Regions from separate parts of the Variovorax sp. 350MFTsu5.1 genome, predicted to be linked through region 2. Evidence: riboswitches for the same ligand, from Rfam matches in the RefSeq annotation. Region 2 holds a riboswitch; the other holds the start of a gene.

Region 1 (15,609 bases), 3.3 Mb from region 2:
GTGGGCGTGAGTTTCAACCAGCCAGCGGCAACTGCCCAGATCACCGGCATCGGCGCGCTGCACCTTCTGGAAGCCATCCGGCTCGTCAACCCGAAGATCCGTTTCTACCAAGCCTCGACTTCCGAAATGTTCGGCAAAGTCCAGGCGATCCCCCAAATCGAGGACACGCCGTTCTATCCACGCAGCCCATATGGTGTGGCAAAGCTTTACGCGCACTGGATGACGGTGAACTACCGCGAAAGCTACGGCATCTTCGGCAGCAGCGGCATCCTCTTCAACCATGAGAGCCCGCTACGAGGCCGCGAATTCGTCACTCGCAAAATCACCGATTCGGTGGCAAAGATCAAGCTCGGCCAGCTCGATGTCCTGGAGTTGGGCAATCTCGACGCAAAGCGGGACTGGGGCTTTGCCAAGGAGTATGTCGAAGGGATGTGGCGGATGCTGCAAGCCGACGAGCCCGACACTTTCGTTCTGGCGACCAACCGCACCGAGACTGTGCGCGATTTCGTGCGGATGGCCTTCAAGGGCGCAGGCATCGAGGTCGACTTCACGGGCTCGGCCGAGAATGAACTCGCGGTGGACACCGCGACCGGCAAGACCGTGATGCGGATCAACCCGAAGTTCTATCGTCCGGCCGAAGTGGAACTGCTCATTGGCAATCCCGCGCGCGCCAAGGCTAAGCTGGGCTGGGAACCGCACACCACGCTGGAGCAGCTGTGCCAAATGATGGTCGAGGCTGATCTGCGGCGAAATACTCAAGGCTTCTCGTTTTGAAGATCCTGTTGACGGGCGCGGACGGCTTTACCGGCCGCCCTTTTGCCAAGCAGGCCAATGCAGCAGGCCATGTGGTCGTCGCCTCGCGCGCCGATCTGACCGACGAAGCCGCCGTGCTCGATGAAGTCATGACCGTCGAGCCCGAGGCTGTGGTTCATCTCGCAGCAATAAGCTTTGTCGGCCATGCGGACGAACTGGCGTTCTATTCCGTGAACGTGCTCGGGACGACCAACCTGCTCGACGCACTGGTACAGCTACCGCGCCCGCCACGGCGCGTGCTGCTGGCGAGCAGTGCGAACATCTATGGGAATAGCGACCAGTCTCCATTGCAGGAAACTCAGCCGCCTGCGCCGGTCAACCACTATGCGATGAGCAAGCTGGCCATGGAGCACATGGCACGCACGTACATCGGTCGACTGAACCTGATCATCACGCGCCCGTTCAACTACACGGGCCCGGGCCAGGATCCCAATTTCGTGATCCCGAAGCTCGCCAAGCACTTTGCCGCGCGAGCACCGTCTGTGTCACTCGGCAATCTCGATGTCGAGCGGGAATTCAACGATATCCGGCTGGTATGCGCAGCCTACCTGCTGCTGCTTGCGCACGGGGAACCCGGCGAGGCGTACAACGTGTGCACCGGTCGGCCCTACACACTGCGCTACGTCATCGAGACGTTCGAGCAGCTGACTGGGCATCGGATGAAAGTCGAGGTGGATCCGCGCTTTGTCCGCCCTAACGAGGTCCATCGCCTGTGCGGCGACCCCGGCAAGCTCAATCGCGTCGCATCGGCTAACGGCATACCGCTGGAGGCCCCGTCCCTGCAGGAAACCCTGCAAAGCATGCTCGCCACGTACGAAGTACAGCGATGAGCTGTTTATGGGCAGCGACGCCCAGCCAGTTCAGCGGCTGGTTCTCGCGGCGCTCATGGGCGTGACCTCGAACCAGTCGAGCCGCCCCGCCAGACCGAAGTACTTGTCATCGGTTTCGGTCACGAAGCCGATGCGATTCGTGCCACTAATCAGTGCACCGGAGGGGACATCCGCTTCGAATCGGGCTGGGGATACCCATCGCATCGCTACCGGCTTGCCATTGATTCGCAGGCTCATGCGCTCACGCACGGCATCGCTGGCAAATTGATCGAACACTCCTTGAACACGATAGCCGCCCGCCGAAGGCGCCAATTCGAAGAGCACGTCCGCCGTCGAGTTCATCATCCATGCGGCCGCATACTGTTCCAAACCGTTTGGAACCGTCCACTCCGCTTCACGCCAGCCTGAGCCGCGCGTTGGCAGGTCGAGATTCCACCAGTCGCCGAAACTCCAGCGATAGCTGGCTCCAACAGCTTCATCGCGAAACATCGGAGCGAACCGATCTGAAGAACGCGCCGACAGCACCCCCCGATAGCGGCGGGCAACAACATCATCGCCCGTTTGCAGCTCCTGCTTGCGCTCAGACTGCTCCTGCGTCGAAGCAGCGGCCACGCCGTCTTCCCGAACAGAGACGACCACGGTGTCGTTCTTTGAAAAATGCTTGGGTGCTTCTACTGTCGAAGGCGGACTGCCGGGCCCACTCACGGAAGGCGCGTACTCGAAAGTCCATCCGGCATCATTCCTTATGCAACGCCCCTTGCGCCCGAATTGATCGGCACGCTCCCATTCCATGCTCGGCGATCGGCAAACCTCGACTTTTCCCAGTGACCGGCCATACAGATAGTTGAGCGCATTTCGCACCATGTCGCCATTCACGAAAAACCACGAATGGCCAATCTGGCTGCTTCCGTCGAGAACCAACACGGACTTGCCTGCCGGCACATCGGCGGCTTCGACGATGTCTCGCAACACGGCACGCTGTCGCTGCATCAACTCAGTGTAGTGATGAAACTGGAAAAGCTGGGCACCGAAGCCAAGCACGAGCAGCAAACACGCCGTGGCAACGGCTGGAATGCGTGCCCAATGCCACACCAGCATGAGCAGTCCTGTCCAGGCCATCGCCGCACCGGGAGTGGCCCACAGAAAAGTCCGCTGGCTCACGATGATGTGATACGGCGAAGTGAGAAAGGGCGCATAGCCTGCAAGCATCAGCACGAGACCAGCCAACACCAGCCGCAAAGGCACCCGCCAGGATGAGAAATCATCGTCTCCCATCACCGAACTTCTGCCCCGCCCCATGGTAACGGCAACAAGTGCAACGGCAGCAATCGCGGCAGCAGCACATCCCAGGTACAGATAACTCGTGTACTCAGTGGCAACCATGTGCCACGCATCGACCCAGCCCCCCACGAGGGCGCGCAGGCCGCCGATCGTGAACAGCTTTGGCAGCGCCGCAATCGCTGTGGCCAACGGTCCATTACCCCCGCCAGTCACCTGGGCCTGATAGCTGGCGACCTTGTGCGAGGCCCAGGCAGCATATGCCAGATACAGGCAGACGCTGGCGATCCAGATCGCAGCCAGTCCCAGTTCACGCCTGCGAAAGTGCAGAAACCTGTTCAATCCGTAACGCGCGAACGGCACGGCCAGGGGCAATGCAATCAGCACCAGTCCGGCCTCATAGATGCCAAGGCTCACAAGATAGAGGAACGCCGCGGCAAGGGCTGCGACGACGGCGCGGAACAAGCCGCGCGTCTCGAAAGCGACCACAAGCAAAGTGCTCCCTGTAAGCATCAGCGCGATCGCGATGTTGATGTGGATGCTGCGCAGCGACATCTGCATCGTGTCGGCGGGGTACAGGATCAGCAACGCCGCAGCCACGACACCCCAGCCGCGTGAACCCGTGGCTCGGCTTACCAGATAGCTCATTGCACCGCCCTTTGCCAGAAGCGATGCGATCGTCAGCCAATGCCAGACATCGAACGAGTCACGGTCGGCAAGATAGGAGAGCGCAAAGCTCAACGGCATGAGCGGCCGGATGGCGTGCGCAGGCAGTGGGCCATCGAGATGCACCATGAGAAACGGGCCATGTTCCGTGAACAGGCCGAGCAGATCCCACTCTTCAACCAGCCCTCCCATGGAGAACCCAAAGGGAAGCCACAACGCAAGCACAATGGCAAGCGACGGCAGCAGCAAGACACATGCGCGATTGAAGAACGAATATCTGTTTTTCTCTACTATCATCCGATGGGATCTTTGCTCTCTTTAGCTTCGGGGCAACCCTCAACGGCCAGCTGCCCGCGAATGCGATTCGGCGAAAACGTAGTACTTGCTCAACAGGTAGAAGAGCCCGGTGTAGACCGCCCCTGCCACCAGTTGCGCCCACCCCTTGTGCATGCCCACGTGGTCGATCAAAAGCATCAGTGCTCCAATGTTGGCCAGATAGGCCACCATGAAGATCGACAGGAAACGGACGATCTCCCGCTTCTTGCCCGCAACGCTGCGGAACGTGAACGTCCTGTTGAGGGTATAGGAAACCACCAGACCGCAGGCATAGCCAACGACGTTGCTGGCTACCGGGCTTAAGCCTGCCAGATACATGCAGGCGAAGATCACGGCGTACCCGACCGCGGTGTTCAGTACACCGACGGCCGCGAATCGAAGGAGTTGCTTCACTCCCAGGTGCGCCAGGGCGCCTTGCCGCTGTGCCAGAGGGCTTCGAGTTCGCGCTTGTCGCGCAGCGTATCGCAAGGTTGCCAGAATCCGTGATGCTGGAAACCGGCCAGTTCACCATCGCGAGCGATGTTCATGAGCGGAGCACGCTCCCACGAAGTGGTGTCGTCGGCAACGTAATCAATGGCCTTGGGTTCCAAGACGAAGAAGCCGCCATTGATCCAGCCGATTTCATCGCTGGGCTTTTCCTCGAAGCTCGACACCTTTTGATCGGCGTCGATGTTCAGGACACCAAAGCGCCCGGGAGGTTGCACCGCCAGCACCGTCGCGAGCTTGCCATGGCGTTTGTGGAACTCGACCTCTGCGCCGATGTCAACATCGGAGAGTCCGTCGCCATAAGTCAAGCAGAAGGTCTCGTTGTCGAGGTACTTCGCAACCCGCTTGAGGCGACCGCCGGTCATCGTTTCCGCACCGGTATCGACGAGCGTGATGCGCCAGTCTTCGGCCTGGCTGTTGAGGATCTGGTGATCGCCGTTGCGCAGGTCAATGCTCATGTCCGACATGTGCCGGTAGTAGTTGAAGAAGAACTCCTTGATCACATAGCCTTTGTAGCCAAGGCACACCACGAAATCCTTGATGCCGTGGTGCGCATAGATCTTCATGATGTGCCAAAGCAGCGGCCGCCCGCCAATTTCGACCATCGGCTTCGGCTTGGTGTCGGATTCTTCTGCAATGCGAGTGCCGAGACCGCCCGCGAGGATGACTGCTTTCATATGGGTATCTGTTCTTAAAGCTTGAGATCGTTGGGTTGCATGTTAAGGCTGCGCTCGACGATGGCGATCGGGTCCGCGCGGAGGATGCGATAGATCCGCAGGATGTACTCGCCGATGATCCCGAGCAGGAACGCGTTGAGTCCGATGCCAAAAAGGACCAGCAACTGGATGCTGACGAATCCGCGGGGAAGGTCTGGTTGCAGCAACCTCAGGGCAATGTAATACACCGATGCCGCAAGGCATCCGAGAAGGATGACGACGCCCAGGAAGGACGCCATCCGAAGCGGCACCGTCGAATGATTGAAGACGGCCGTCAACCCCAGGCGCATCAAGCGCATGACGTTGAACTTGCTCTCACCGACAGTGCGCGCATCGCGATCGTACGCAATGCCGGTCTGGTTGAAGCCCATGCCGGCGATCATCCCGCGAAGGTAGGGATTGCTGGTGCGCGATTTCGCTATGGCCTCGATCACCGCGCGATCGACCAGGCGGAAGTCCCCTGCATCGCGAGGAATTGGATGCTCGCTGACCCTGTCGATGACCCAGTAGCCGCATTTGCGGATCAGGTTCATCAGCATGCCCTCGCGCCGCTTGCGCCGGATGCCATAGATCACATGGAACCCCTGCTGCCAGAGTGCGAAGAACTCCTCCAGCATCTCAGGGGGATCCTGCAGGTCGGCGTCGATCTGCATGACAGCATCGCCACGCGCGTGCAGGTAGTTGGCGAGGATCGAACTCTGGAATCCGAAATTGCGCGAAAACCTCAATGCCCGTACGCGACTGTCCTTTTCAGCCAGTTTCGCAAGCATTGGCCAGGTGTCGTCTTCCGAGTGGTTGTCGGTGAAGACGAACTCGAGGTCGCATCGGTCGGCCATGCGCTCCCCGAGAACGACCAATCGGGCGTACAAAGCCTCGAGGTTGCCCGCCTCGTTGAGGACCGGAATGGCAATGGACACGAGAGGTCTCGTTGCGGACAAATGATTACCTCCGTTCATGCTTGCTTCTTCTGCAATTCTGATAGTTGGGCCTGAACATAGGCTGCCACGCCCTGCAATGCCGGCCGGAAATCGACCTGTTCGAGCAATCGCGGCCTCGGCAGGATCGTGGCGTAGTTGTCATCGGGTGGCTCGGGGCGTGCTCCGATGCGTAACAGATCCGGCCGGCCCACGGCATCGAATACATGAGTGGCCAGCTCGGCCAGCGTAACCGGCGCGCCATGGCTCAACGGCACCACGCCCGTCACACCCGCATCGAGCAAGGCATTCAAGGCAGCCGCCTCGTCTTCGACATGATGGTACTCGCGCAATTGCCGGCCCGGCGACATCTCGAAAGGGTGATCGTGACGCAATGCATCAAAGAGTTGCCCCAGAAACATGAATGGTGCAGGCGCCCCGCCGCCATAGAGCGTATGGATTTGCAGATGCAGCACGTCGTCACCGGCTGTCGCGCGCTCTTGCGCAAACAATCCCAGTTCTGCCTTGCTTGCGATGTACGGGTTCGGATGCCGAGTCAATCGCTCCATCACGGTGCCGCATGTCACGACACGCATGCCCGCCCTGCATGCGCCCTCGATGATCCGCTTGGGCAGATCGACGTTAACCTGGCGATGCTCGGTTGCGGACAGCGCCGGGTCCAGCAGTCCCGCGGAGACCAGCACCACCGACTTCGACGGAACCGCACTGAAGAACCGCTCCACCAGATCGGCGGCCCCAGGCCGCCACCAGCCTTCATAGACAGTGCGATCCAGCAACGTGGACTCACCAGACGGCCGGGACGCGCAGACCGCCTGCCCCAGGCGTCCTCGCCCACCGACGAGATACATCATTCGCGAATGTCCCCGCGCCAGGCATCGATCTGAGCGAGAGTGATGTCTTTCGCGGCGTGTGGTGCTTCGTAGTACTTGCGGTACCAGGCGGCCGTCTCCCGCACCACGCGATGCGTGTCCCATGCCGGCACCCAGCCAAGGAGGTTATGGGCAAGCGAACTATCGAGCGCCAACGCACCGGCTTCGGGAAGCGGGTTGTCCATGAACTCGAGCGGCGGACGCTGCCACTCATCGCTCATCAACTCCAGGACTTCGCGTACCGAATACTGCTTCGGATCGTGCGGCCCGAGGTTCCAGGCCCGCGCGACGTCCTGTGGATTCGGGCCGATCAGCTTGGACATCAACAGCAGATAGCCATGGACAAGCGCCAATACGTGCTGCCATGGCCTCGTGGCCTGCGGGTAGCGCAGCGTGAGCGGCGTCGCGCTCACGACGCTGCGAACGAAATCGGGAATGAGCCGATCCTCGGACCAGTCGCCACCGCCGACTATGTTGCCGCCACGCGCCGTGGCGATCGCAGGCCCCTTGCCCTCGGCGAAGGGGTAGGACGCGGCATAGCTCTGGATCACCATCTCGGCGGAAGCCTTCGAAGCGCTATAGGGGTCCTTGCCTCCCAGCGGGTCGTTCTCCCGATAGGGCCACGGCCACTCGTTGTTGCGATAAACCTTGTCCGTGGTCACGCAGACCACGCCACGCACACCGCCCGTGACACGGGCCGCTTCAAGCACATGCGCTGTGCCCTGAGCGTTGACCAGGAACGTCCTCAGCGGCTCGCGATACGAACGACGCACCAGCGGTTGCGCGGCGAGGTGAAGGACCAGCTCGGGTTTGAAAGCCTGCATCGCGGCGAGGAGCCGTTCGTAGTCGACGATGTCGCCCAGCGTACCCGGCACATCTTTCTCAAGCCCGGCTGCGGCAAACAGCGAGGGCGTTGTCTCCGGCGGCAGCGAATAGCCTTCGACGATAGCCCCGATCGACTGCAGCCACAGGCAGGCCCATCCACCCGTGAAACCGGTGTGGCCCGTCACAAAAACCCGGCGGCCACGTAAATCTTTCTCAAATTCCGCCATATCAGTCATTTTTTTGTTCATTCCCCATCAACAAGCTCATTCAATCAGCATGCAACGCGCGGCAAGGACATCAGTTCTCGAAAAGCTCCGCCTGGTCTATCGAATGCCCCGCCAGATCCTTCGCGGAGAGGATCGGTGCAATCCCGATATCGGGCCACCGGATACCTATGGTCTTGTCGTCCCATCGGATGGCCCGTTCGTGCGCGGGCGCGTAGTAGTCAGTAGTCTTGTAGAGGAAATCCGCTGATTCGCTAAGTACCAGGAAACCGTGCGCAAAACCTTCGGGCACCCACAATTGCTTGTGGTTGTCTTCCGTGAGTTCGACGCCCACCCACTGGCCGAAAGTCGATGAGGAGCGGCGAATGTCCACGGCCACGTCGAACACGGCGCCACGCGCTACGCGCACCAGCTTGCCCTGTGTTTGCGCCAGCTGATAGTGCAATCCGCGCAAGACACCCTTGGCCGAACGCGAGTGATTGTCCTGGACGAACTCGACATGCCGACCCACAGCCTCGTCGAAGGCCTTGCCGTTGAAACTCTCGTAGAAGAAACCTCGTGCATCGCCGAAAACCTTCGGCTCGATGACCAGCACATCAGGAATCGCGGTCGGTATCGCCTTCACGAACGGACCTCCTCACCGAGTAGATGCTTCAGGTACTTTCCGTACCCACTCTTGGCCAACGGTGCCGCAAGCTTCTCGAGCTGTTCGCCCGTGATGAACCCATTGCGCCACGCGATCTCTTCCGGACACGCAATCTTCAACCCCTGCCGATGCTCCAGCGTCGCAATGAACTGCCCCGCTTCCAGCAGGCTGTCGTGCGTCCCGGTATCGAGCCAAGCGTAACCGCGCTGCATGATCTGCACATTGAGCTGATCGCGGTCCAGGTACGCCTGGTTGACGGCGGTGATCTCGAGCTCGCCGCGCGCGCTCGGCTTCACCGCCTTCGCGATGTCCACCACCTGGTTGTCATAGAAGTACAGACCGGTGACCGCATAGCTGCTCTTGGGCTTCAGCGGCTTCTCTTCGATGCTGCTCGCCTTGCCATTGCCGTCGAACGCAACGACGCCGTAGCGCTCCGGATCCTGGACGTGATAGGCGAACACGGTGGCACCGGAAGTCTTCGCATCCGCATCGGCCAGCAGGTGCACGAAGTCGTGCCCGTAATAGATGTTGTCGCCCAGCACCAGCGCACTCGGCGAGTTCCCGACGAACTCGTCGCCGATGATGAAGGCTTGCGCGAGCCCGTCCGGGCTCGGCTGCACTGCGTACTGCAGGTTGATACCCCACTGGCTGCCATCCCCTAGCAGTTGCTGGAAGCGCGGTGTGTCCTGCGGCGTGCTGATGATCAGGATGTCGCGCATGCCGCCGAGCATCAAGGTGGTGAGCGGGTAGTAGATCATCGGCTTGTCGTACACGGGCAGGAGTTGCTTGCTCATCGCCAGCGTGGCCGGATGCAGGCGCGTGCCCGAACCACCGGCCAGGATGATGCCCTTGCGTTGCGTCGTCTTGGTCATGCTCTTTCTTCTCGTGGGATTCTTCAAAGGATCTCGCGCAGCATGCGCGCGACGCCTTCCTGCCATGGGGGCAGGCGCAGGCCGAACGTGGTCTGCAGCTTGCTGGTATCGAGGCGCGAGTTGTGCGGGCGCTTCGCGGGCGTCGGGAATGCGCTGGTCGGCACGGGCTCGACGGCGTCGGGCCCGGCCTTGAGTTCGACGCCGGCCTGCTGCGCCATTTCGAGCACGAAGCGCGCGTAGCCGTACCACGTCGTTTCGCCGCCGGCGATCGCGTGATAGAGGCCGACCTTGGAGGGCTCCTGCAGCGTCGCGCGGATAGCGTGCGCCGTGACGTCGGCCAATAGCTCCGCGCCGGTGGGCGCACCGAACTGGTCGTCGATGACAGTCAGCTTGTCGCGCTCCTTCGCCAAGCGCAGCATGGTCTTGGCGAAGTTGCCGCCGCGCGCGGCGTACACCCAGCTGGTGCGGAAGATCAGGTGCCTGGCGCAGTGCCGGGCCACCAGTTGTTCGCCTTCGAGCTTGGTGCTGCCGTACACGCTGAGGGGGCCGGTCGCATCGCCTTCCTTCCACGGCATGGTGCCGCTGCCATCGAAGACGTAGTCGGTCGAGTAGTGGACCATCAGCGCGCCGATCTTCTGGGCCGCCTCGGCCACCACGCCGGGCGACGTGGCGTTGAGCTTGCGCGCTAACTCGGGTTCGCTCTCGGCCTTGTCGACGGCGGTGTGTGCCGCTGCATTGACGATCACGTCGGGGCGCACCTTGAGCACCGTGTCGGCGAGTTCCTCGGGCCGGCAGAAATCCGCATGGAAATCGGTGCTGTCGAAGTCGAGCGCGACCAGTTCACCGAGCGGCGCCAGGCTGCGCTGCAGTTCCCAGCCGACCTGGCCGCCCTTGCCCAGCAGCAGCAGCTTCATGCCACGGCCTTCGCGTTGTTGTCGTACTGCTTCTCGACCCATTCGCGGTACGCGCCGCTTTGCACGTTGCGCACCCATTCGCTGTTCGCGAGATACCACTCGACGGTCTTGCGGATGCCGGTGTCGAAGGTTTCGGCGGGCTTCCAGCCGAGTTCGCGCTCGAGCTTGCGCGCGTCGATGGCGTAGCGGCGGTCGTGGCCGGGACGGTCGGTGACGTAGGTGATCTGTTCCTTGTACGGCTTGCCGTCGGCGCGGGGGCGCAGTTCGTCGAGCAGGGCGCAGACTGTGTTGACGATCTCGATGTTGGGCTTCTCGTTCCAGCCGCCGACGTTGTAGGTCTCGCCGAGCTTGCCGGCTTCGAGAACGCGGCGGATGGCGCTGCAGTGGTCCTTCACGTAGAGCCAGTCGCGCACCTGCATGCCGTCGCCGTACACGGGCAGGTTCTTGCCGGCCAGCGCGTTGACGATCATCAGCGGGATCAGCTTCTCGGGGAAATGGAACGGGCCGTAGTTGTTCGAGCAGTTGGTGGTGAGCACCGGCAGGCCGTAGGTGTGGTGCCAGGCGCGCACGAGGTGGTCGCTGGCGGCCTTGCTGGCCGAATAGGGGCTGTTGGGCTCGTACTTGTTCTCTTCGGTGAAGGCCGGGTCGGTCTTGGAGAGCGAACCGTAGACCTCGTCGGTCGAGACGTGCAGGAAGCGGAAGGCCGACTTCTGCTCGGCCGGCAGTGCGCCCCAGAAGCCGCGCACCGATTCAAGCAGGCGGAAGGTGCCGAGCACGTTGGTCTGCACGAAGTCCTCGGGGCCGTGGATCGAGCGGTCCACATGCGACTCGGCGGCGAAGTTGACCACGGCGCGGGGCTTGTGCTCGGCGAGCAGGCGGTCGATCAGGGCGCTGTCGCCGATGTCGCCCTGCACGAAGATGTGCTTGGGGTTGCCCTTGAGAGACGCGAGGGTCTCGAGGTTGCCGGCGTAGGTCAGCTTGTCGAGATTAACGACGGGCTCGTCGCTGTTCGCGATCCAGTCGAGTACGAAGTTGGCGCCAATGAAGCCGGCGCCGCCGGTAACCAGGATCATGAAGTCCCCTGCAGTTATGTGGAACGATCGCCGTCCGGCAGATCAACAGGTGATTATCCCATTGGCCCAAGGGAGAGAATCCAGAGGTTGGCGCCCGAGCAGGCTCCGCCTACAATCGCCTCCACTGCAGGAGAGCGGGCCACCCGGTGGCCCTACCGAAGGCGCAAACTCCCATAAACGCTCAGGTCGGCCTCGCAAGGGCCTGTACTGCAACAACTGAAACGCCGTCTGGAGAGCCGCCACGCCATGTGGCGCACCGAAGGAGCAAACCCTCTGCGGGCGCAGCGGGTGAATCTCTCAGGTACCGAGGACAGGGGGAGCGGCAACTTGGACTGCGGTCGTCCGGTTGTTTTTGCTATTCATTCAATAGCAATCCACGCCCGCCGTTCAAGCGCTGCAACCTCAAGGTACTTGAAATGCGCGTGATCGTCCTCGGCGCCGGCCTGCTCGGCGTGACTTCGGCTTACTACCTCCAGCAACTCGGCCACGAAGTGACCGTGATCGACCGGCAGGCCACCCCGGCCGCCGAAACCAGCTTCGCCAACGGCGGGCAGATCTCCGTCAGCCATGCCGAACCCTGGGCCAACCCCAGCGCGCCGCTGAAGGTGCTGCAATGGCTGGGCAAGGAAGACGCCCCGCTGCTCTTCCGCATGCGCGCCGACATGCGTCAGTGGCTCTGGGGCCTGCAGTTCCTGCGCGAATGCACGCCGGCGCGCACCCGCCACAACATCGAACAGATCGTTCGTCTGGGCACATACAGCCGTTCGATGTTGCAACAGTTGCGCCGCGACACCGGCCTCAGCTACGACCAGCGCACCCAGGGCATCCTCCACTTCTACACGACGCAGAAGGAGTTCGACGGTGCTCTCGAGCCCGCCGAGCAGATGCGCACCCTGGGCTGCGAGCGCCGCGTCATCTCGGCCGACGAGGCCGTGAAGATCGAGCCCGCCCTCGCCCACATCCGCCCCAAGCTGGCCGGCGCCACCTACACGGCCGAGGACGAATCCGGCGACGCCAACCGCTTCGCGCGCGAACTCGTCGGGCTGGCCGCCGCCGCGGGCGTGAAGTTCCTGATGAGCCACACCGTCACCGCGCTGCGCGAGGCCGGCGGCAGCATCGACCACGTCGAGGCCACCGACAGCGAAGGCCGCTTCCAGCGCATCCGCGGCGACGCCTTCGTGCTAGCGATGGGCTCGCTGAGCCCGCTCTACGCCGCGCCCCTCGGCATCCGGCTGCCGATCTACCCGGCCAAGGGCTACTCGGTGACGCTGCCCGTCAGGGACGCCTCCAAGGCCCATCAGGTCTCGCTGACGGATGACGAATTCAAGCTCGTCTTCTCGCGCTACACCTCGGCTTCGGGCGACCGCTTGCGCATCGCCGGCACCGCCGAGCTCAACGGCTACGACCGCGACCTCAACCGCGTGCGCTGCGAGGCCATCGTGCGCCGCGTCGAAGAACTCTTCCCCGGCGCCGGCGACACCACCCAGGCCCAGTTCTGGACCGGCCTGCGCCCCGCCACGCCGAGCAATGTCCCGCTGATCGGCAAGACGAAGCTGCCGAACCTGTTCCTGAACACCGGCCACGGCACCCTGGGCTGGACGCACGCCTGCGGCTCGGGCAAGTCGATCGCGCGGATCGTGAGCGGGCTGGAGCCGGAGGTGGATTTCGCGTTCACGGGGATGCCTGCGCCCAAGCTGCGCGTTCCGCAGCCCGCCCTGAGCTGACGAGCCGGCAGGCCCCGGATCACGCCTTGAAGGTGATCCAGGGCCTGAGCCGCACCGCGCATCGAATCAGCCCGGCGCGCTCCTGTGCGTCGATCACCTCGCCGATCGGCTTGTAGGCCTGCGGAGCCTCCTCGATCCGGCGCTCCTCGCGCAAGGTCACGCATTGCCAGCTGGCCTGGGGGTCGGCGGGCGCTGGCCGCATCGCGCGCACCTGTTGCCGGCGCATCCGTCGGCCGGCACCGTGGCTGCACGACCAGAGCCAGTCCTCGTGCCCGAGCCCGGAGGCCAGATAAGAGTAGTCGCCCATCGAGCCCGGAATGAGCGCCAAGTCGCCCGCGTTCGCCGGCGTCGCTCCCTTGCGGTGGATGTTCATGCCGTGTTCCCGCAGCACGACGTTGTGCGGCACGTCCACCACCAGCTTCGACGACGCGGCGCCGAGCAGTTCGGCGAAATCCTTCCGCACCAGCTCGGCCAGCACGACCCGGTTGGCCCACGCGTAGCGCGCCGCCACGCCCATGGCCTCCAGGTATTCGTCGGCCAGCGGCCCCGCCAGACCATAGAGACCGCTCTTCGGATGGCGCAAGCCCTTGGGCCATTCGTCGCGGGCACGGTCCATCCAGCGGCCACCCACATGGAACCCGATGTCGCGCGAGCCGCTGTGGATCATCACGACCACATCTCCTGTCTTCAGGCCCGCACGGTAGGCCTCGTGGCGGTCCAGGACATGGTCGACCACCTGCAGCTCCACGAAATGGTTGCCGCTGCCCGGTGTGCCGAGGCAGGGGTCGCGGAACACCTCGTGGCGGCCGCCGGTGTAGGCCTCGGGTGCGTGCCGCGCACTGCCGCCGAAGTTTGCGAGGCCGATGCAGGCATCGAGCTCGGCCTGCATCCGGTCGCGGTCGCACGACGACCACAGCCCGCCGCTGCGCACCGCCTCCAGGAAGGCCGAGGGGCCCACGTCGAACAACGCCCTGAACGCCGCCGTGTGCACCGGCACGTCGCGGCCGTTGTCGAGCAGGCTGCGCGTGAGCCGCTCGACCAGCCGCGTCTTGTGCGGAGCCACCTGGTCGAGCGTGAGCCCGGTGGTCAGCAGCCGCATGCCGCAGTTGATGTCGGTGCCCACCGCCGCCGGAATGACGAAGTCGGGATCGGTCGCGACGACGCTGCCGACGGGCGCGACGGAGCCCGGGTGGAAGTCGGGCGTCGCGCAGGCCTTGCACACTCCCTTCCCACCGTTGGGCGAGCGCACGCTGGCGAATGCCAGCAACTGGTTCACCGCCTTCTCTTCCAGCGGAAGGCTGGGCGGCAGGAGCACCGTGGCCTGCGAGGCCTCATGGTGCAGGTGATAGACGCCGTCGCGGTAGTCGACGGCAATGCCGGCGCGCGAGAAGGCACGCTGGAGTCTCGAGAAACGAGGATCGCTCATGGCTGCTGTTCCATTCGGGAAACCATGTCGGTTTCCTGCCTCGTCGCACTTTGCGTGGCGAGGCGAAAAAGATCGGCCGCGCTCGCGGGAGACGCGATGCGCGGCTGGCTCTTTCTTGCAGCAGCAGAGATTCAAGAAAGCGGGCGGATTCTAGCGACGCATCCTCCCGCCGAAAACTCGCCCGTCGCTTTTTCGCGTCGGGCGCCGGGTCAGTCGGGCGCAGTGAAAACCGTCAACACTCCCGTATACCCATACAGATGGTGCCGCGCGATCTCCCCCGCGGCGAAGAAGCCCACCAGCGGCACATCGCCCAGCGCGTGGCGCACGATCTGCAGCTCCGCCCCCGGCGCGCCGAAGTGCGGGCCGCCGCGGCCGGAGCAGCTCACGTACACGGCCCCAGCGATGCGGCGCGCCGGATGCGGCGCGGCTTCGGCCTCACCTGCCGCCACGGCGCGCGCGGTGGCCAGCGTCTGTTCCTCGGGCTCCAGTTCCTCGCGGATCTCCGCGCAGATGCGCATCAGGTCGGCGCGCGCGGCCTGGGCGTTGCGGCGGCAGAAGGTCAGGCGCATGCCGGCCTCCGCGGTGTCGGCGATGGCGATGCCGCGCCGCGTGGGGTCGAGTCCGATGATGTGGCGCACGAGCACGTCGGCGCCCAGGTCGCCGGTGCGGCGGATGCCGTCGCTGCCCGCATCGGCCAAGCCGACCAGCGTGTTGCGCACCGCGTCGATGGCCTCCTGCGGACGTTCGAGCGACACCTGCAGGTCGGCCAGCAGCACGTCGAGGGCGGGCTCGCCGTCGAGCTTGAGCAGCAGGTTGCCGTCGGCCTCGGTGATCTCGCGTTCGCGCACCGCGCCCGAGCGCAGCGGCTGGCAGCCCTGGGTGACGCGCGACACCAGCCGCACGCCCTCGCCGAAGACCACGCCCGAGAGCCCGCCCGAGAACACGCCGCCGGCGGCACCGTGGCCGCGGATGTTGC
Region 2 (15,609 bases):
TGCCCGACTGGAAGGAACTCGGCGCCCCGCTGAACCAGCCGGTCACCGACGACGCGATGGTGTTCCTGGGCGAGAAGTCGGGCCTGCGCACCCCCAACCTCTTCCTGCCGGCCTGCTTCCAGAACCACGGCAACTACATCATCAGCCTGGGCGCCTTCACCAAGTGGCTGGCCCAGCAGGCAGAGAACCTGGGCGTGGAGATCTTCCCGGGCTTCCCAGCCGCCGAGGTGCTCTACAACGAAGACGGCTCGGTGCGCGGCGTGGCCACCGGCAACATGGGTGTCGGCAAGGACGGCGAGCCCACCGAGAACTTCCAGCTCGGCATGGAGCTGCTGGGCAAGTACACCGTGTTCGCCGAAGGCGCGCGCGGCCACCTGGGCCGCCAGCTCATCGCCAAATACAAGCTCGATGCCGGCAAGGACCCGCAGACCTACGGCATCGGCGTGAAGGAGGTCTGGGAAATCGACCCCAAGCGCCACCAGCCCGGCTTCGTGCTGCACACCGCCGGCTGGCCGATGAAGAGCGACACCTACGGCGGCGCCTTCCTCTATCACATGGAGGACAACAAGGTCACGATGGGCTTCATCACGGGCCTGGACTACAGCAACCCCTACCTGAGCCCCTTCGAGGAAATGCAGCGCTGGAAGCTGCACCCCAACATCCGCTGGTACCTGGAAGGCGACGAGTCCAAGGGCGTCAAGCCCGCCAAGCGAATCGGCTACGGCGCGCGCGCCATCACGGCCGGCGGCCTGATGTCACTGCCCAAGACGGTGTTCCCGGGCGGCGCACTGGTCGGCTGCGAGGCCGGCTATCTCAACGTGAGCCGCATCAAGGGCAGCCATGCCGCCATCAAGACCGGCATGCTGTGCGCCGAAGCCGCCTTCGACGCGGTCATGGCCGGCCGCCAGCACGACGAACTCACGGCCTACCCAGCCGCCTTCGAGAAGAGCTGGCTGCACACCGAGCTGAACAAGGCCCGCAACTTCAAGGCCTGGTTCAAGAAGGGCCTGGGCATCGCCACCTTCATGAACGGCGTCGAGCAATGGCTGCTCAAGGGCCACATCCCGTGGACGCTGCGCCGCGACAAGCCCGACCACCTGTACCTGAAGCCAGCTTCGGAGTGCAAGCCCATCGTCTACCCGAAGCCCGACGGCAAGCTCACCTTCGACCGCCTCTCCAGCGTGTTCATCAGCAACACCAACCATGAGGAGCAGCAGCCGGCCCACCTGACGCTCAAGGACGCGACGGTGCCCGTGAACATCAACCTGGCCAAGTTCGCCGGCCCCGAAAGCCGCTACTGCCCGGCCGGCGTGTACGAGTTCGTCGGCACCGACGACGGCAAGCAGCGCCTGCAGATCAACGCGCAGAACTGCGTGCACTGCAAGACCTGCGACATCAAGGACCCGACGCAGAACATCGTGTGGGTCACGCCCGAAGGTGGCGGCGGGCCGAACTACGTGGGGATGTAAGGCTCCCGGCCCTCTTGCCGCTCGAGGCCCTCTTCGGAGGGCCCTTTTCTTGGCCTGGCCGGAAGACCCGCCGCTTCAGGCAAGGTAAGAAGCCACTTCCCCGGGCGTGAGCATGCGCACGAGCGACACGCGCGACTTCTGCTCCGAATGGAGCACGCGGTTGAATCCGTTCCAGGTGCGGCTGGGCTTGTCCTGCGTGTCCAGCGCCACCAGCACCAGCCGCCCCTGCCTGCGGGCGTTCTCGCGCAGCGAGCCTTCGCCCCATGACCACGCCATGGGATCGACCAGCTCGCCGTTCCTGAAGGCATCGGCCTGCAGCCACAGGTACTCGGCGCAGTCGGTGTCGCGGCTTGCGGTCGCGCCCGCCTCGCGTGCGGGCGGCTGGATGCCGAGCGCCTTGGCGCGCTTGCGCATCAGCTTCTGCAGCAGCGAGAACGCGTGGAAGTTGTTGTTGATGGCGTGGGCCTTCACCACCATGCCGGTGCCGGAGGCCGGGAGCACCACCACCAGTTCGTCCTCGTAGGCCAGTTCGGCGGCACCCTGCAGGAAGTGCAGACCGTCGATCGGCAGCGAATCGTTGACGGCCAACGCATCGATGCGCGCCACCAGTTCGCCGTCGGCCAGCAGGGCGCGGTGGTTGCGCACGTCGCGCATGAGCATGGTCATGAGTGGAAGCACCAGCAGGCCAGCCGCGGCCTGCCGTGCCTCGACCTCGAAACGCTCCGGTGCAGACAGCGCGCCAAGGGCCGCCTCCGCAGCCTGCCATTCGGCGACTTCTTCAGGGTCTGCCTCTTCGCCATCGTCCTGAGGCTGTGTCGCGCAGAACGCTTCGAGCGAAACGAGCAGGCCGGCCATGAGTTCGAGCGCCGCGCCGAAGAGCAGGCGCGGGTCGGCCCCGTCCTCCACGAGCGCGCCACAGAACAGCGCCAGCAGCGCGGCCCGGTGGGGATGCAGACGAGGCAGTTCGTCGGCCGCCAGCTGCAGCACATCGTTCTTCTCGGGGCTCTCGATCACCGAAAGATAGAAATCCCTGATCTCCTTGCGCGAGAAGAACGAGGACTGGCTGTCGAGATCGGCGTCGACGCGCACCGGCTGCCGCACGGTCTCGAGGAAATCGGGTGGGAACTTGATCGTCATGGCGTCGTTGTTTCTGCACCGGGGGCGGGCTTTCGCACGGCAACGAGGCTGCGCGCCACGAACCCGGCGGCCGCGGCACTGACGATGGAGCCCGCGAGCGAGAAGCCTGGCCCCGCCAGGCCGGCGAGCGCTCCCGCGCAACCGCCCAGGAACATCCAGGCCACCAGGGTTCGCCTGCGCCGGTACTGCGGCGAAGGCTTCTCGGCGAACATGCCGTTCGCAACGAGCCATGCCACGGCAAGAAGCCACAAGACGATGACCGTGAGCATGCAGTGTCTCCTGTCGATGAGGGGCGCTCGGTCGCGACGGTTTCCGCTGCACAAGCTGAGATCGAGCATGCCACAGGCCTCCCGCCCTCGCCGCTGCCCGCTTATCCTCGAAGCTCTCAGGAGACAAGACAGGAGACCCGACCCATGCAGATCATCATCACCGGCGGCGCAGGCTTTCTGGGCGCGCGACTCGCGCGAACACTGCTCGCGCAAGGCGGCCTTTCACTGGCCGGCGCCGCGGCCCGTCCCATCGAGCGCATCACGCTGGTCGACCGCGCGGCCCCGCCGGCCGACCTGACGGCCGACGCGCGTATCAAGGCCATCACCGGCGACCTGAACGACCAGCTCTCGGCGCAGGCCGATGCCACGCCCTGGCGCGAGGCCGACGCCATCTTCCACCTGGCGGCCGCGGTGAGCGGCGAATGCGAGGCCGACTTCGATCTCGGCATGCGCAGCAACTTCGCCGCCACGCATGCGCTGCTCGAGCGGGTTCGCGCTCTCGGCACGAAGCCGGTGCTGGTCTTCGCCAGCTCGCTCGCGGTGTTCGGCGATTCGCCCGAGCAGCCGCTGCCTAAGGTGATCGAGGATCACACGCTTCCCACGCCGCAGACCAGCTACGGCATCCAGAAATTCATTGGTGAACAGCTGGTGGCCGATTTCACGCGCAAGGGCTTCGTGCGCGGGCGCAGCGTGCGGCTCATGACGGTGAGCGTGCGCCCGGGCAAGCCCAACGGGGCGGCCTCGGGCTTCTTCAGCGGAATGATCCGCGAGCCGCTGGCGGGGCTGCGCGCGGCCTGCCCGGTGCCCGACGAGACGCCTGTCGCCATCGCGTCACCGGCTCGCACCATCGAGGGCATCATCCGCGCCGCCGAGGCGAGCGATGCGCAATGGGGACCACGCACCGCGCTGAACCTGCCTTCGCTGCCGACCACGGTGGGCGAGATGGCCGCGGCGCTGGAGCGCGTGGCCGGCAAGGCCGCCACCGCCTTGCTCGACCGCACGCCCGACCCGGCGATCATGCGCATCGTGAAGACCTGGCCGGGGCGCATCGAAACGGCGCGCGCGAAGGCGCTGGGCCTGGCGGCGGACGACAGCTTCGAGGCCGTCATCCGCGAATACGTCCGTGAAAATCCCGACGCGGTGAAGCTCCCCGGTGTTGCATAGTCCGTTGCGCCTGACGCGCACCTGACCCCAACCCCCGGAGACATCATGAAACTCGGCCACATCGCCGCCGCCTGCCTTTCGTTCGCCCTGGGCGCTTCCGCCTTCGCCCAGGCACCCACCGTTCTCAAGATCGGCTACGCGACCTCCAAGGAGTCGCACTACGGCGTTGGCTCCACGGTGTTCTGCGACGAGATCGAGAAGGGCACACAAGGCCGCTACAAGTGCCAGCACTTCGCCAACTCGGCGCTGGGCGGCGAGCGCGAGCAGATCGAGGCCATCCAGCTCGGCACGCAGGACCTGGTCAACACCTCGACCGGCCCGGTGGGCAACTTCGTGCCCGAGGTGAAGATTGTTGACATTCCCTTCCTCTTCCGCGACTACGACCACGCGCGCAAGGTGATGGACGGCCCCATCGGCCAGGACATCCTGACCAAGTTCCCGAGCAAGGGCATCATCGCGCTGGCCTGGACGGAGAACGGCTTCCGCCACATGACGAACAGCAAGCGCGACATCGTCAAGCCCACCGACGCGGCCGGCCTGAAGATGCGCACCATGGAAAACAAGGTGCACATGGACGGCTACCGCACCTTCGGCATCCTGCCCACGCCGATGGCCTTCCCCGAGCTCTTCGGCGCGCTGCAGCAGGGCACGGTCGACGGGCAGGAGAACCCGATTCCGGTGATCCTGGCCTCGAAGTTCTCGCAGGTGCAGAAGCACCTCTCGCTCACGGGCCACGTGTATTCGCCGGCGCTCCTGCTGCTGTCGCCGAAGGTGTGGAACAAGCTCTCGGACGCCGACAAGAAGGTGTTTACCGAGGCCGCGAAGAAGGCCGCCGTCGCCCAGCGCAAGAAGGTGAACGACGACGAGAACAACGGCATCGCGCAGCTCGAGAAGGACGGCATGAAGGTCACGCGCACCGTCGACGGCGCTGCCTTCCGCGAGGCGCTGAAGCCGGCGTACGTGAGCTACGCCAAGGAATTCGGCGCGGACAACATCAAGAAGATTACGGACGTCAAGTAAGCCGTCCCGAGCCGGTCTTCCGGCAACGCGCCCGGTCCGCCACAGTGCGCCGGGCGCTTCGTTTTTTCTTCTCTCCCGAAACAACAGAGAACAACTCAAAGTGCAAGCCTTCGAGCGCTACTTTCTCGCCGCCAACCGCTGGGCGCTGATTCTTCTGCTGGCCGCCATGTCGGTCATCATCTTCACCAACGTCGTGCTGCGCTACACCACCAGCCAGTCGCTCGAATGGGCGGAAGAGGTGTCGCGCCACATGATGATCTGGCTCACCTTCCTGGGCGCCGGGCCGGTGCTGCGCTACGGCGGGCACATCGCGGTCGAGAACCTGCAGGACGCGCTGCCGCGCAGCGCCGCGGTAGCGCTGCGCATCGTGGTGGCGGGGCTGCTCTTCGCCTTCTTCGGCTTCATGGTGTGGTACGGCTGGCTCTACATGCAGCGCACGATGTTCCAGCTCACCGCCGTCACGCAGATTCCGTTCGCCTACATCTACAGCGCGATGCTCTTCGGCGGCGTGCTGCTCGTCGTGCACTGGCTGCTGGTGGTGCGCGGCTACGTGCTGAACCGCGAGTTCGCGTCCGACGCGCACTTCGACGCCAACGCCAGCGCGTCGCTGTAAGGAGAACGACCATGGATGCAAGCCTCGTTCTCATCGTCTCCGCCTGCGTGTTCCTGGCCATCGGCGTGCCGGTGGCCTTCGCGCTGGGCCTTTCCACCGCCACCACGCTGATCCTGGCGGAAAACTATCCGCTGATGGTGCTGCTGAAAGAAACCTTCACCGGCATCGACAGCTTTCCGCTGATGGCGGTGCCCTTTTTCATCCTGGCTGCCGAGCTCATGAGCGGCGGCTCGCTCACCGAGGTGCTGCTGCGTTTCGCGGGCCAGTTCGTGGGCCACCGGCGCGGCGGGCTGGGCTACACCAACGTGGTGTCGCTGACCTTCTTCTCTGGCATCTCGGGCTCGGCGCTGGCCGACGCAGCGGGGCCGGGGTCGATGCTCATCAAGATGATGGACAAGGCCGGCTACGACCGCTCCTACGCGGCGGCGCTCACCGCCTCGACCGCGATCGTGGGGCCGATCATTCCACCCTCGATCATCATGATCATCTACGCGCTGCAGGACGAGACGGTCTCGGTCGGCACGCTCTTCGCAGCGGGCATCCTGCCGGGCATCCTGATCGCGGTGGCGATGTGCCTGGTGAACTTCTACGTCTCGAAGAAACGCAACTACAAGGGCGACGGGCAGACACCGCCGCTGCGTGAGATCCTCATCACGACCTGGAAGGCGATTCCCGCGATCCTGCTGCCGGTGGTCATCCTGGGCGGCATGCGCGCGGGCTGGTTTACGCCCACCGAGGCCTCGGTGGTGGCGGTGTTCTACGCGCTGGTGTGCGGCAAGTTCGTCTACCGCACGCTCGAATGGAAGGCGCTGCCGGACATTCTTTCGCGCTCGGCCCTGCTGTCGGCCTCGGTGCTGATCATCATCGGCCTGTCGGCCTCGTTCGCGTGGATCCTGACCATCGAGGGCATTCCGCAGCAGATGGCCGAGTGGCTCATCGGCATGAACCTCTCGCCGTGGATGTTCCTGATCATCGTCAACATCTTCCTGCTGCTCTTCGGCATCTTCATCGAGCCGCTGCCCGGCGTGATGGTGCTGGCGCCGATCCTCGCGCCGGTGGCGGTGAAGCTGGGCGTCGACCCGGTGCACTTCGCGATGATCGTGATCTTCAACCTCACGCTGGGCATGATCACGCCACCGGTCGGCGGACTGCTGTTCGTGACCTGCAACGTGTCGAAGGTGCCGATGACGGCGCTGGTGAAGGAACTGGTGCCGTTCCTGTGGGCGCACGGCGCGGTGCTGCTCATCCTGACCTTCGTGCCGGCGCTGAGCACCTGGCTGCCGCACACGCTAGGGTTCAAGTAGCGCCGCAAGCTGCGGCGCTCAGCCCGGCCGGTGCAGGTACTGGCTCGGCGGCACGCCCAGCGTGCGCCGGAACATCGCGGTGAAGGCGCTCGGGCTCTCGTAGCCGTGGGCCAGCGCCACTTCAAGAATCGACGCACCCGCCGCCAGCCGGGGCAGGCTCAGCAGCAGCCTCGCCTGCCGGCACCACGCACCGAAGTTCATGCCCGTCTCGCGCTGGAACAGGCGCGCGAGCGTGCGGGTGTTCATGTGCAGACGCGAGGCCCAGTCGTCCAGCGTCGCGGGCAGCGAGGGGTCGCGCACCAGCTCTTCGCACAGCGCGGCCAGCCGGGCGTGGCGCGGCATCGGCACGTACAGCGAGAGCGCAGGCGCGGCCTCGATCTCGTCGAGGATCAGCTCCATCACGCGCTCGTCGCGGCCGCCCGGCGCGTAGTCCAGCGGCAGCGACACGGCCGTGACGATCAGCTCCCGCAGCAGCGCGCCGACGTGGATCACGCGGCATTCGCTGCCCAGGTCGGCCCGCGTGCCGGGTTCGACGAACACGGTGCGCATGCGCACCTCGCCCGCCATGCGGATCTGGTGCTCCATGCCGCCGGGCACCCACACGCCGCGACCGGTCGGCACCACCCAGCTGCCGGCGGCGGCGCTCACCAGCATCACGCCCGAGATCGCGTGGATGAGCTGGCCGCGCCGGTGCGTGTGCGGCGGAATGAAGGCATCGCCCGCCGGGTCGGTCGCCAGCACCGCGACGGCGCGCGGGGTCGACTCGCCGTGCTCCGGCCGGAGATCAATTTCTTTGTCCATTTCTCGACGATGCTTGCCAATTCGTAGCAGGAACATCTTCTCACGGCTTCCTACGATGCTTTTTTCCACTCCTCCCGCAAACGAAAGAAGCATCCGTCATGAACAAGCGCCGACTCGGGCTGCTCACCGGCACCCATGCCGTCAACGACCTCTACCAGGGCCTCGTGCCCGCCCTGCTGCCCTTCATGGTGCTGGAGCGCGGCTACAGCTACACGGCAGTCAGCGGCCTGATGCTGGCGGCCACGGGCCTGTCGAGCGTGGTGCAGCCCCTCTTCGGCCTGTACGCCGACCGGCACCCGCGCAGCTGGCTGGTGCCCACGGGCTTCCTTGTCGCCGCGCTGGGCGTGGTGCTGGCGGGGCTGGGCCAGAGCTACCTGCTGACCTGGATCGCGATGGCGCTGTGCGGGCTGGGCATCGCGGCCTACCACCCACCGGCCACGGTGGCGGCGCGCGCGGCCGGCGGCGGCTCGCAGAAGGCGATGAGCGTGTTCTCGGTGGGCGGCACCATCGGCGCCTCTTTCGCGCCGGTGCTGGCGGCCACCGTCGTGGGCGGCGGCAGCCTGTCGCACAGCTACCTGTTGGGCGTGCCGGCGCTGGCGATGGGCGTGGTGTGGTTCGCCGTGAACGCGCGGCGCGGCGCGGCCTCGGGCAACGCAGCAGCGGCCCGCAAGGCCGGCGACCACCTGATGAAGCCCCACAACGACTGGCGTGCCTTCGGGCTGCTGGTGGCGACCATCGTGGGCTGGTCGATTCCGTACGTCACGGTGATGTCGATGCTGTCGCTGCGCATCACGCGCGACCTGCAAGGTTCGGCCTTCCAGGGCGCGGCGGCGCTCACCATGTTCACGGCGGCGGGCGCCGTGGGCACGCTGATCGGCGGCTGGCTGGGCGACCGCATCGGGCGCATGGGCACGATTCGCGCCGGTTATCTGCTTGCACTGCCCTCGCTCGCGGGCATCGTGCTCGCCCCGAGCGCAGGATGGGCGCTTGCCTGCACCGCGCTCTTCGGCCTGTGCATGTTCCTGCCCTTCGCCGCGCAGGTGACGCTCGCGCAGGACTATCTGCCGCGCAACCCGGCCACGGCCAGCGGCATCGCGCTGGGGCTGGCGCTTTCGGTGGGCGGGCTGGTGTCGCCGCTCTTCGGCATGCTCTCGGACGCGCGCGGCCTCGGCGTGACGCTGACGGCAGTGCTCTGCGTGCTGTGCGTGGCGACGGTCTTCGCGCTGCGGCTGCGCAACCGCGCCATACAGGCGATGCCGGCCGACGCCGAGGGGGCCGCCGCCTGACAGCGACCCGGCGCATGTTCGCTGCCAGAATCGGGCGCAGGGCCGAAGGGCCGGCGAAACGACAAGGAGGGACACCGCGCCATGAATCGATTCCTGAGCTGCCTACTGGGGAGCGTGCTGCTGGCTCCGGCGGCCTTCGCCGCCGGGCCGGCAACGACGGTCGCGCCGGCAGCCGCCGCCGCACCGGCCGATCCCGCAGCAGGCATCCGCGAAGTCGAAGCCGCAGTGCGCGCCTGGGCCGCCGCATGGTCCGCACGCGACGTGGCCCGCTACCTCGCCGCCTATGCGAGCGACTTCACACCCCCGCGCGGCCAGGATCGCAAGGCATGGGAGACCGATCGCCGCACGCGCATCGAAGAGAAGGCCGCCATCAGCGTGGAGATCGACAGCCTCGTCATCAGCCTCAAGGGGCAGGCGGCCACCGCCAGCTTCCAGCAGACCTACAGCGCCGACAAGCTGCGCGAGAAGAGCCGCAAGACGCTGGAGCTGCAGCGCGTGGAGGGCCGCTGGCTCATCCGCAAGGAGAGCGCGGGCGGCTGAGGCAGGCGCCCGGACGAGGCGGGACGCAATGGCCCTGTAAGCCAAACGGTTCACGAAGGTGTCACCACTTGCAACCATGCTGCAGCCTTCGTTTCCCCAAAGCTGTGGCTGCCATGTTTCCCACCAAGACCGACAAGGCGCGCAACGAACTCCAGGGCGGACAGCGCACGCTCACCCAGCGCGAACGCGCCCTGCTGCTGATGGCCGACGGCCGGCGCTCCCTGACCGACTTCAGTCCCCTCTTCCCCAACCGCGATGAAGCCGAGCGGACGATCCAGGCGCTGATCGACAAGGGCTACCTGCAGGGCACGAAGGCCGCGGCGGCGGAAGCCGAGCCCCCCGCACAGCCCGCGCCCTCGCCCATCCCCGCCGTCGAGCCGATCCAGGTCGCCACCTCGGCCGACACCTTCGACGGCAAGCGTTCGCTGGCGACCACGCGCATGTTCCTGTTCGACATCTGCGAGCGCATGTTCGTGCGCCGCGACCCGAAGTTCGCGCTGCAGATGCGCGACGCCCTGCGCGAGGCGCGCGACCGCAACGCCATGCTGACCATCGCCGCGCTGATGCTCACCGAGATCGAGAAGACCGCGGGCGCGGAGCGCGCCGAGTCGCTGCGCGAGCGCATCGACCGGCTGCTGCCGCCGGCCGAAGTGATTCACTGAGGACTTCGATCGGGGCGATGGCCGCCACGGCCTGTGACACCATCGCCGGGTGAATTCCCCGCTTCCCGCCTCCACCTCGTTGTCCGAGCGCCTTCGCAGCTGGGCCAGGCGCCTCAAGCGCGACGGCGTCACCCTCTGGTTCGCCTGCCGGCACGCCTCCACGCCCTGGTATGCGAAGGCGCTGGGTGTTTTCGTGGTGGCCTATGCGCTCAGCCCGATCGACCTGATCCCCGACTTCATTCCGGTGCTGGGCTACGTCGACGACGTGCTGCTGCTGCCGGGGCTGATCTGGCTCACGATCCGGCTGATTCCCGCGTCCGTGCTCGCCGAATGCCGCGAGCGGGCCGATGCCTGGATGCAAAGCTCGGGCTCGAGGCCGACCAGCCGCTGGGGCGCCGCGCTGGTCGTGGCCGTGTGGATCGCGGTCGCCGCAGGGGCGTGGTACCTGTGGGTGCGCTGAGCGCATCGAGAAGATGGTCGTTGCGGAGCGCGCCGAATCGCTGCGAATGAAAAGCCGGCCGACGCCAGCGGCTTCGGCATTGCTTCACCGTGTCCGACCGTACATCGGACATCTGGAACCGGTGGTCATGAATCTTGCGGATGCGAAGCGCTGCAAGGTGTACGCTGAACCGAGCAAGCAGCCGCCAGAGGCACCGCTTGCCTCAACGCTCATCAATGCATAAAGGGAGAACAAGCCCATGGCTCTCACAAGTTTCGGATTCATCGTGACGGGAGACCGATTTGTCCAGCATCAGGGAACAGACAAGTTCCGAATGAAGGTCGTAGGAGTCGCAACCGCCTCCGAAGGTATCGAGGTTGCGCAGGAGATGGTTCGGGAAGGTGTACAGCTCATCGAACTCTGCGGCGGATTCAGCCCCGTGTGGGCGGGCAAGATCATCGAGGCCATCGACTACGCCGTGCCCGTTGGCGTGGTCGCGTACGGGCCGGAGTCGATCGACTCGATGCACCGTCTGTTCTCCTAGCGATACCCGATCAACTACACTCTCGAAAGTCAGGAGAGAGCCCCGCATGCCGGGGCCGCCGAAGGCGCAGGGGGCTGTTTCCCCCGAACGCTCAGGCAAAAGGACTGACGAGGCGCCGGTGAAAACCGGCGTTTCCTTGCTGGAGAGAGGCCGCCGCATCCAAAACAGGAGCAGCGGCCCACCGAAGGAGCAAACCCCGATCGTGGGGCGAATCTCTCAGGTAAAGCGGACAGCAGGGGTGGCCCATGGCTTGCGTCATGGATTTCGACTGCCCCTTTGGAGTGCCCCGTGGCCGCTTCTTCCGCCCCCGCTACCGAACTTCTCAAGACGCCGCTGTATGACCTCCACCTGGAGCTGGGCGCCCGCATGGTGCCCTTCGCCGGCTATTCGATGCCGGTCCAGTACCCGGCCGGCCTGATGGCCGAGCACAAGCACACCCGCGACGCGGCCGGCCTGTTCGACATCTCCCACATGGGTCAATTGCGCCTGGTCGGCCCCGACGCCGCGGCCGCCTTCGAGACCCTGATGCCCGTCGACGTGATCGACCTGCCCGCCGGCAAGCAGCGCTACGGCCTGCTGCTGAACGACGAGGGCGGCATCCTCGACGACCTGATGTTCTTCAACGAGGGCAACGGCTCGATCTTCGTGATCGTCAACGGCGCCTGCAAGGTGGCCGACATCGCGCACATCCAGCAGAAGATCGGCTCGCGCTGCGAGGTGCGCCCCCTGCCCGACCACGCGCTGCTCGCGCTGCAGGGCCCGCAGGCCGCGGCCACGCTGGCGCGGCTGTCGCCCGGCATCGAGCGCTTCGTGTTCATGACGGGCGGCGCGGTGCAGATCGACGGCATTGCGGCCTTCGTCACCCGCAGCGGCTACACCGGCGAAGACGGCTTCGAGATCTCGGTGGCCGCATCCGACGCCGAGCGCCTCGCCCGCCTGCTGCTGGCCCAGCCCGAGGTCAAGCCCATCGGCCTGGGCGCGCGCAATTCGCTGCGGCTCGAAGCGGGCCTTTGCCTCTACGGCAACGACATCGACACCACCACCACACCCGTCGAAGCCTCGCTCAACTGGGCGATGCAGAAGGTGCGCCGCGCGGGCGGTGCGCGCGAGGGCGGCTTTCCGGGCGCAGCGAAGGTGCTGGCGCAGCTCTCCGCAGCCACTGCAGGCGCGGCCGGCCACACCGACCACGACACGCTGAAGCGCAAGCGGGTGGGCCTGGTGGCGCTGGAGCGCATTCCGGTGCGCGACGGCACGGTGCTGCAGTCTTTCGAAGGCCAGGACATCGGCCTCGTCACCAGCGGCCTGCTCGGCCCCACGGCCGACCGCTGCATCGCCATGGGCTACGTGGCCACCGCCTTCGCCGAGCCCGGCACGCGCGTGCAGGCCATCGTGCGCGGCAAGCCGGTGCCGATGGAAGTGTCGACCATGCCCTTCGTGCCCACCCGCTACTACCGCGGCTGACCGGCTAGGCTCTGCACCCCCGATCCATTTTTTCCACGAGGAGTTTTTCCACCATGAGCATCAAGTACACCAAGGACCACGAATGGGTGTCGGCCGAAGGCGACGCGGCCACCGTCGGCATCACCGTGCACGCGCAGGACGCGCTGGGCGACGTGGTGTTCGTCGACCTGCCCGAAGTCGGCAAGACCTTCGCCCAGGGCGAAGTCGCCGGTGTCGTCGAATCGGTGAAGGCCGCCGCCGACGTGTTCATGCCCGTCTCGGGCGAGATCACCGAAGTGAACGAAGCGCTGCGCGCCGACCCCTCTCTCGCCAACAGCGACCCGCTGGCCGCCGGCTGGTTCTTCAAGGTCAAGCTGAGCGACCCCTCGCAGCTCGACGCGCTGCTGGACGCGGCCTCGTACGACAAGTTCGCTGCCGAATCCTGATCCTCGAAATCGGACAGCCGAACGCAGAAGGAATACAAAAACTACGCAGAAGTCGCAGAAGAAACCGAATCATCTTTTGGTTTTCCTTCTGCGACCTCTGCGAAACCTTCGCGACTTCTGCGTTCTGACCCCGCTTCCCCGCCCCAAGCTCTTATCAACAGCACTGCCATGTCGAAGCCCGCTGCCCTCCCCACCCTGCAAGAACTCGAGAACGCCGAAGAATTCATTGCCCGCCACATCGGCATCGACGCGGCGGACGAGGCGCGCATGCTGCCGGCGATCGGGTCGGAAACGCGCGCGGAGCTGATCGACGGCATCGTGCCCGCCGCCATCCGCCGCTCGAAGCCGATGCGCCTGCCCGCGCCGGTCACCGAAGCCGATGCGCTGGCCGAGCTGAAGGCGATGGCATCGAAGAACAAGGTGTTCCGCAACTTCATCGGCCAAGGCTACTACGGCAACCACACGCCGGGCGTGATCCTGCGCAACATCCTCGAGAACCCCGCCTGGTACACCGCCTACACGCCCTACCAGGCCGAGATCTCGCAGGGCCGCATGGAAGCCCTGCTCAACTTCCAGACGATGGTGTGCGACCTCACGGGCATGGCCATCGCCAACGCCTCGATGCTCGACGAAGCCACGGCCGCCGCCGAGGCCATGACGCTGGCCAAGCGCAGCGTGAAAAGCAAGAGCAACGTGTTCCTCGTCTCGGGCGACTGCCATCCGCAGACCATCGAAGTCATCAAGACCCGCGCCGCGCCGCTGGGCATCGAGGTCAAGGTGAGCACCGTGTCGGAAACGCTGCCGCACCTGATGGTGAGCGGCGCCTTCTTCGGCGTGCTCGCGCAGTACCCCGCCACCACCGGCCATGTGCACGACCTGCGCCCGCTTGCGGGCCATGCGCACCAGTGCGACGCCGCCTTCATCGTCGCGGCCGACCTGCTGGCGCTGACGCTGCTCGCGCCTCCGGGCGAATGGGGCGCCGACATCGTGTGCGGCACCACGCAGCGCTTCGGCATGCCGCTTTGCAACGGTGGCCCGCACGCCGCCTACCTGGCCTGCCGCGACGAGTTCAAGCGCTCGCTGCCGGGCCGCCTGGTGGGCGTGAGCGTCGACACGCACGGCCAGCCGGCCTACCGCCTCGCGCTGCAGACGCGCGAGCAGCACATCCGCCGCGAGAAGGCCACTTCCAACATCTGTACCGCGCAGGTGCTGCCGGCCGTGGTGGCCAGCATGTACGCCGTGTACCACGGCCCCGACGGCCTCACCCGCATCGCGCAGCGCGTGGCCGCGCTCACCGCCGTGCTGGCCAAGGGCCTCTCGCAGATGGGCCGCGAACCCGTGAACGCCACCGCGTTCGACTCTCTGACCATCCGCACCGGCGAAGACACGCAGGCGATCATCGAGCGCGCGCAGGCGGCCGGCGTCAACCTGCGCCAGCGCCTGCAGCAGCACCTGGGCATCTCGCTGGACGAGACCAGCACGCGCGCCGACGTCGAGACGCTGTGGACCCTGTTCGCGCCCGCCGGCACGAAGGCGCCGCGCTTCGACGATCTTTCGGGCAGCACCGTGCCGCTGATCCCCGAAGACCTGCGCCGCACCAGCGCGTTCCTCACGCACCCGGTGTTCAACACGCACAAGAGCGAGACGGCGATGCTGCGCTACATCCGCAGCCTGTCGGACAAGGATCTGGCGCTCGACCGCAGCATGATCCCGCTGGGCAGCTGCACCATGAAGCTCAACGCGACCAGCGAGATGATCCCCATCACCTGGCCCGAGTTCGCCAACATCCACCCCTTCGCGCCGGCCGACCAGCTGCAGGGCTACGCCCAGCTCGACGCCCAGCTGCGTGCCTGGCTGTGCGAGGCGACCGGCTACGCGGGCATCAGCCTGCAGCCCAATGCGGGCTCGCAGGGCGAGTACGCGGGCCTGCTGGCCATCAAGTCCTTCCATGAGGCCAAGGGCCAGGGCCGTCGCAACATCTGCCTGATTCCGTCTTCCGCGCACGGCACCAATCCGGCCAGCGCGCAGATGGTGGGCCTGCAGGTGGTGGTGACGGCCTGCGACGCGCAGGGCAACGTCGACATCGACGACCTCAAGCGCGCCTGCGAGAAGCACAGCGCCAACCTGGCCGCGGTGATGATCACCTACCCCAGCACCCACGGCGTGTTCGAGACCCGCGTGAAGGAGCTGTGCGAACTGGTGCATGAACATGGCGGCCGCGTGTACGTGGACGGTGCCAACATGAACGCGCTGGTCGGCGTGGCCGCGCCGGGCGAGTTCGGCGGCGACGTGAGCCACCTGAACCTGCACAAGACCTTCTGCATTCCGCACGGCGGCGGCGGCCCCGGCGTGGGCCCGGTCTGCGTGGTGGAAGACCTCGTGCCCTACCTGCCGGGCCATGCCACGGCCGGCGTGGCGTCGAACGGCGTGGGCGCGGTGTCGGCCGCGCCGCTGGGCAATGCGGCCGTGCTGCCG

The links. A riboswitch is a leader RNA that binds a small molecule or an ion and turns the genes downstream of it on or off. The one in region 2 is predicted to bind glycine.
Region 1: it holds a riboswitch for glycine, as region 2 does, so the genes downstream of both, ABL843_RS04045 (D-amino acid dehydrogenase) here and gcvT (glycine cleavage system aminomethyltransferase GcvT) in region 2, are expected to answer to the same signal.

What each region holds. Positions count from the first base shown of each region.
Region 1 is NZ_CP157620.1:947,359-962,967, reverse strand. Features, by position in the region: gene gmd (GDP-mannose 4,6-dehydratase) at 1-774, shown strand, start outside; gene ABL843_RS04100 (GDP-mannose 4,6-dehydratase) at 771-1,643, shown strand; gene ABL843_RS04095 (hypothetical protein) at 1,674-3,884, opposite strand; gene ABL843_RS04090 (GtrA family protein) at 3,924-4,316, opposite strand; gene rfbF (glucose-1-phosphate cytidylyltransferase) at 4,313-5,086, opposite strand; gene ABL843_RS04080 (glycosyltransferase family 2 protein) at 5,101-6,042, opposite strand; gene ABL843_RS04075 (NAD-dependent epimerase/dehydratase family protein) at 6,078-6,908, opposite strand; gene rfbG (CDP-glucose 4,6-dehydratase) at 6,908-8,002, opposite strand; gene rfbC (dTDP-4-dehydrorhamnose 3,5-epimerase) at 8,052-8,603, opposite strand; gene rfbA (glucose-1-phosphate thymidylyltransferase RfbA) at 8,600-9,496, opposite strand; gene rfbD (dTDP-4-dehydrorhamnose reductase) at 9,520-10,410, opposite strand; gene rfbB (dTDP-glucose 4,6-dehydratase) at 10,407-11,483, opposite strand; glycine riboswitch at 11,601-11,698, shown strand; glycine riboswitch at 11,702-11,807, shown strand; gene ABL843_RS04045 (D-amino acid dehydrogenase) at 11,900-13,207, shown strand; gene ABL843_RS04040 (RtcB family protein) at 13,227-14,633, opposite strand; gene ABL843_RS04035 (FIST signal transduction protein) at 14,843-15,609, opposite strand, start outside.
Region 2 is NZ_CP157620.1:4,209,483-4,225,091, forward strand. Features, by position in the region: gene ABL843_RS19160 (electron transfer flavoprotein-ubiquinone oxidoreductase) at 1-1,469, shown strand, start outside; gene ABL843_RS19165 (hypothetical protein) at 1,545-2,606, opposite strand; gene ABL843_RS19170 (hypothetical protein) at 2,603-2,875, opposite strand; gene denD (D-erythronate dehydrogenase) at 3,020-4,039, shown strand; gene ABL843_RS19180 (TRAP transporter substrate-binding protein) at 4,085-5,059, shown strand; gene ABL843_RS19185 (TRAP transporter small permease) at 5,160-5,672, shown strand; gene ABL843_RS19190 (TRAP transporter large permease) at 5,684-6,976, shown strand; gene ABL843_RS19195 (AraC family transcriptional regulator) at 6,995-7,777, opposite strand; gene ABL843_RS19200 (MFS transporter) at 7,876-9,063, shown strand; gene ABL843_RS19205 (hypothetical protein) at 9,145-9,603, shown strand; gene ABL843_RS19210 (hypothetical protein) at 9,717-10,265, shown strand; gene ABL843_RS19215 (YkvA family protein) at 10,315-10,725, shown strand; gene ABL843_RS19220 (DUF6506 family protein) at 11,039-11,248, shown strand; glycine riboswitch at 11,269-11,365, shown strand; glycine riboswitch at 11,378-11,491, shown strand; gene gcvT (glycine cleavage system aminomethyltransferase GcvT) at 11,537-12,709, shown strand; gene gcvH (glycine cleavage system protein GcvH) at 12,763-13,134, shown strand; gene gcvP (aminomethyl-transferring glycine dehydrogenase) at 13,303-15,609, shown strand, end outside.